2 regions of the Vibrio sp. 10N genome follow, and region 2 is predicted to be linked to the other one. Evidence: predicted binding sites of a transcription regulator. Region 2 holds the regulator's gene; the other holds the start of a gene.
What was found. The regulator PurR, encoded in region 2, represses purine synthesis genes. The targets are predictions, from matches to a motif close to TNANGNAAACGTTTNCNTNA.
Positions count from the first base shown of each region.

Region 1: a site for PurR is predicted at 727-746, ahead of metK (methionine adenosyltransferase). Genes of this name have one in related genera too.

Region 1 covers NZ_BTPM01000001.1:3,043,267-3,045,475, forward strand. Annotated here, with positions in the region: gene tkt (transketolase) at 1-578, opposite strand, end outside; gene metK (methionine adenosyltransferase) at 889-2,040, shown strand.
Region 2 covers NZ_BTPM01000001.1:1,178,314-1,180,522, reverse strand. Annotated here, with positions in the region: gene torD (molecular chaperone TorD) at 1-325, shown strand, start outside; gene purR (HTH-type transcriptional repressor PurR) at 655-1,659, shown strand; cyclic di-GMP riboswitch class I at 1,839-1,928, shown strand; gene AAA946_RS05620 (TfoX/Sxy family DNA transformation protein) at 2,044-2,209, shown strand, end outside.

The DNA.
Region 1 (2,209 bases), 1.9 Mb from region 2:
ATGCCGTTGTCATCCCAGAAAGCGATCAGCTTACCAAGACCTAGAGTACCCGCTAGTGAACACGCTTCGTGAGAGATACCTTCCATCAGACAGCCATCACCCATGAAGACATAAGTGAAGTGGTCAACGATGTCGTGACCTTCTTTGTTGAATTGCGCTGCAAGAGATTTCTCAGCAATCGCCATACCAACCGCGTTAGTGATGCCTTGGCCTAGAGGGCCAGTCGTCGTCTCGATACCTGGTGCGTAGCCGTACTCTGGGTGACCAGGCGTTTTTGAGTGCAGTTGACGGAAGTTTTTAAGATCGTCAATTGACAGCTCGTAGCCGCTGAGGTGAAGCAGAGAGTAAATCAGCATAGAGCCGTGGCCGTTAGACAGAACAAAACGGTCGCGGTCAGCCCACTCTGGGTTTGACGGGTTGTGATTTAGGTGAGAACGCCAAAGAACTTCAGCGATATCTGCCATACCCATAGGTGCACCTGGGTGACCTGAGTTAGCTTGTTGAACACCATCCATGCTTAGCGCGCGGATTGCATTAGCGAGTTGTTTACGAGAAGACATGTCTGCTCCTGAGTGCATTAAGCGAATTCCAAGTTTTTCATAGACTGATTGAATAATCAGCGGCCGCTATTGTCGCAAAGCGATATAGTCTCTGCAAACGATTTACCGTCATTTTTTGGCATTTTCGCCGAATAATGTCGGCTGAATATGGCTCGCAGCGTTTAAAACAGGCAAACGTTTGGCTATATGTTAAAAGCAAAAATCGCTTGCTAATCGAACATTGATGACTAGAATAGACGTCTAGATGTAGATACACCTACTATATATCATTGAATTTATTACAAGTGAGTAATTAGACACTCGCTTAAAAACAGTAATTGGAGCTCTCATGGCTAAGCACCTGTTTACTTCTGAGTCAGTATCAGAAGGCCATCCAGATAAAATCGCAGACCAAATCTCTGACGCGGTTCTTGATGCAATCCTAGAACAAGATCCAAAAGCACGTGTTGCTTGTGAAACTTACGTTAAGACTGGCATGGTGATGGTGGGTGGTGAGATCACCACTTCAGCATGGGTAGACATCGAAGAGCTAACTCGTGAAACCGTTCGCGAAATCGGCTACGTGCACTCTGATATGGGTTTTGATGCGGACTCTTGTGCCGTTCTAAACACCATCGGTAAGCAGTCTCCAGATATCAACCAAGGTGTTGATAAAGCGGATCCTAAAGAGCAAGGCGCAGGCGACCAAGGCATCATGTTCGGTTACGCAACGAACGAAACTGACATCCTAATGCCAGCACCTATTACTTACTCTCACCGCCTTGTTCAAAAGCAAGCAGAAGTACGTAAAAACGGCACTCTACCTTGGCTACGTCCAGACGCTAAGTCTCAGGTAACGTTCCAATACGACCAAGGTAAGATCGTGGGTATCGATGCGGTTGTTCTTTCAACTCAGCACTGTGATTCAATCTCAACACCTGATCTGCGTGAAGCGGTAATGGAAGAGATCATCAAGCCAGTACTACCATCTGAGTGGATCAACAAAGAAACCAACTTCTTCATCAACCCAACCGGTCGTTTCGTAATCGGCGGTCCTATGGGTGACTGTGGTCTAACAGGTCGTAAGATCATCGTTGATACCTACGGCGGTGCAGCTCGTCACGGTGGCGGTGCATTCTCTGGTAAAGATCCATCAAAAGTTGACCGTTCTGCAGCATACGCAGCACGTTATGTAGCGAAGAACATCGTAGCGGCTGGTATGGCTGACCGTTGTGAGATCCAACTGTCTTACGCAATCGGTGTTGCGGATCCAACGTCTATCATGGTTGAGACATTTGGTACTGAAAAAGTTTCTCACGACATCATCGTAGAAGCGGTTCGTCAAAACTTCGACCTACGTCCATACGGTCTACAAGAGATGCTAAACCTGCTTCAGCCTATCTACAAAAAGACAGCAGCATACGGCCACTTCGGTCGCGAAGAATTCCCTTGGGAAGCGACAGATAAAGCAGCAATCCTACGTGAGTTTGCTGGTCTGTAATTACTCTTAGCCTGAGTTTTTACTCCAAAAAAGCCCTCAAAATTTTTTGAGGGCTTTTTTATTTTTTTAATCCTGTCTTTTCAAACACTTTGTTGCAAAAGTGTTAATTTCTTATCTTGTAGCTTGTATTTAATACCCTTCTGAAAATTGTGTTTTTCCCTAACACGGT
Region 2 (2,209 bases):
AGCACAGGACATGACAGACCTTCTGACAAAGCACGGTGTTGCCGTTAATCAAGATCTGAATGAACCCGCTGACCATCTCGCAATTGAGCTCGACTTTTTGGGCAATCTCATAATCCGCTCCAACGAGCTGGAAAATGAAGCGCACATGAACACCGCGATGACCGAGCAAGCAGACTTCATTAATACCTATTTAATGAGCTGGTTGCCTCAGTTCGTTCAAAAATGCCAACAGTTTGATGAATTTGGTTTTTACGCAGCTGCGGCAAGTTTATTGCACGCTTTCTGTCAGCTCGACCTTACCTATCTTTTGGATGAAAACGACTAGCTAACATGTGGCGCAAAAGGGTTTTCCGCTCTCTATGAGTCAATTTTGCGCCTTAGTTATAAATTTCTAGGATAAATGATTGCCAGCTCACTAAGCTGCGACTACAATTCGCCGTTTAAATGCAATCACCCAACGGCATTACAATTAGACGCCCCTTTCCGGTGCCGACTTTGAGCCATACGCTCAAACTTTGCCTTGGCTTGCATACACTTGCCGGTTCCCGCCTTTAAATTCGTATTTTCACAAAAGTGCTGGAACCACTAAAATGAAAGCGGCACAAACGTTAATTCAACGTTAAACCTATAAGCCGCGACTAATAGGATATCACTATGGCAACCATTAAAGATGTCGCCCGACTTGCTGGCGTTTCAACGACCACAGTATCCCATGTAATTAATAAGACTCGCTTTGTTGCAGAAGCAACACAAGAAAAAGTGATGGCGGCGGTTAATGAGCTCAATTACGCCCCAAGTGCGGTTGCTCGTAGCTTGAAATGCAACTCGACCAAGACCATTGGCATGCTGGTTACGCAGTCGACCAACTTATTTTTCTCAGAAGTCATCGATGGTGTGGAAAGTTACTGCTATCGCCAAGGCTATACTCTCATTTTGTGTAACACAGGCGGTGTTTACGAGAAGCAACGTGACTACATCCGCATGCTTGCCGAAAAGCGTGTTGATGGCATTTTGGTGATGTGCTCAGACTTAACCGAAGAGCTCCTTGAAATGCTTGACCGCCATGCTGATATTCCTAAGGTAATCATGGATTGGGGCCCAGAGAGCTCGCAAGCAGATAAGATCATCGATAACTCGGAAGAAGGTGGCTATCTAGCAACTAAGTTCTTGATTGAAAAAGGTCATACCGATATTGCTTGCCTAAGTGGCCACTTAGAGAAAGCTGTCTGCCAAGAGCGCATCATTGGTTACAAGCGTGCACTGGTGGAAGCCGGTATCGAAATGAAAGAAGATCGCATTTTAGAAGGTAACTTTGAATGTGATACCGCTGTAATCGCCGCGAACCGAATTGCAGCAATGGAAGAAAGGCCCACTGCAGTATTTTGCTTTAATGACACAATGGCATTCGGACTAATGAGTCGCCTTCAGCAGCTTGGCGTTCGTGTCCCTGACGACATTTCTGTTATTGGTTATGACAATATCGAACTGGCTGAATACTTTTCACCTCCGCTCACAACGGTTCACCAACCGAAGCGACGCGTCGGTAAAAATGCCTTTGAGATTCTACTAGAACGAATCAAAGATAAAGGTCACGAAAAACGCATTTTCGAAATGCACCCAGAAATTGTAGAACGTGACTCTGTCAAACCTCTTACCTAATGCTGACAAAAGTGCCGATTTCGGCACTTTTTTTTGATCTCTATTCAAAGTTTTCCCTGCCCACTGTCAATTTTTTATTCACCTCTAGGCACAAATAGTCAACCATTATTTGAACCAGTGTCACATTTTGAAAAAACAGTAATCAATAACTTACATAGTTTTCCTATATGCTATATGTGTCACGCACAGGGCAAACCATCTGAAAGGGTGGGACGCAAAGCCTCCGGCCTAAACCAATTTTTTAATTGATAGGTAGCGGGGTTGCCGATGGCAAGGGGTAAGACTCAGTTATAGCAGTGGCTTAACAGAGCTCTGACACCCGTTTGCTATACTCTCGGACCTGATTTTGGTGACACAATCAATAACACCGAGAAAAGAATAAGCATGGATAATCCTATACTAAAAGATTCAATGCAGTTATTCGCTCAGCTTGGAAGAGTAAAGTCTCGCTCCATGTTCGGCGGATTTGGCATCTTCGTAGATGATACGATGTTTGCATTAGCAGTGAACAACAAATTACATATCAGAACAGACCGCAAGACCATATCTA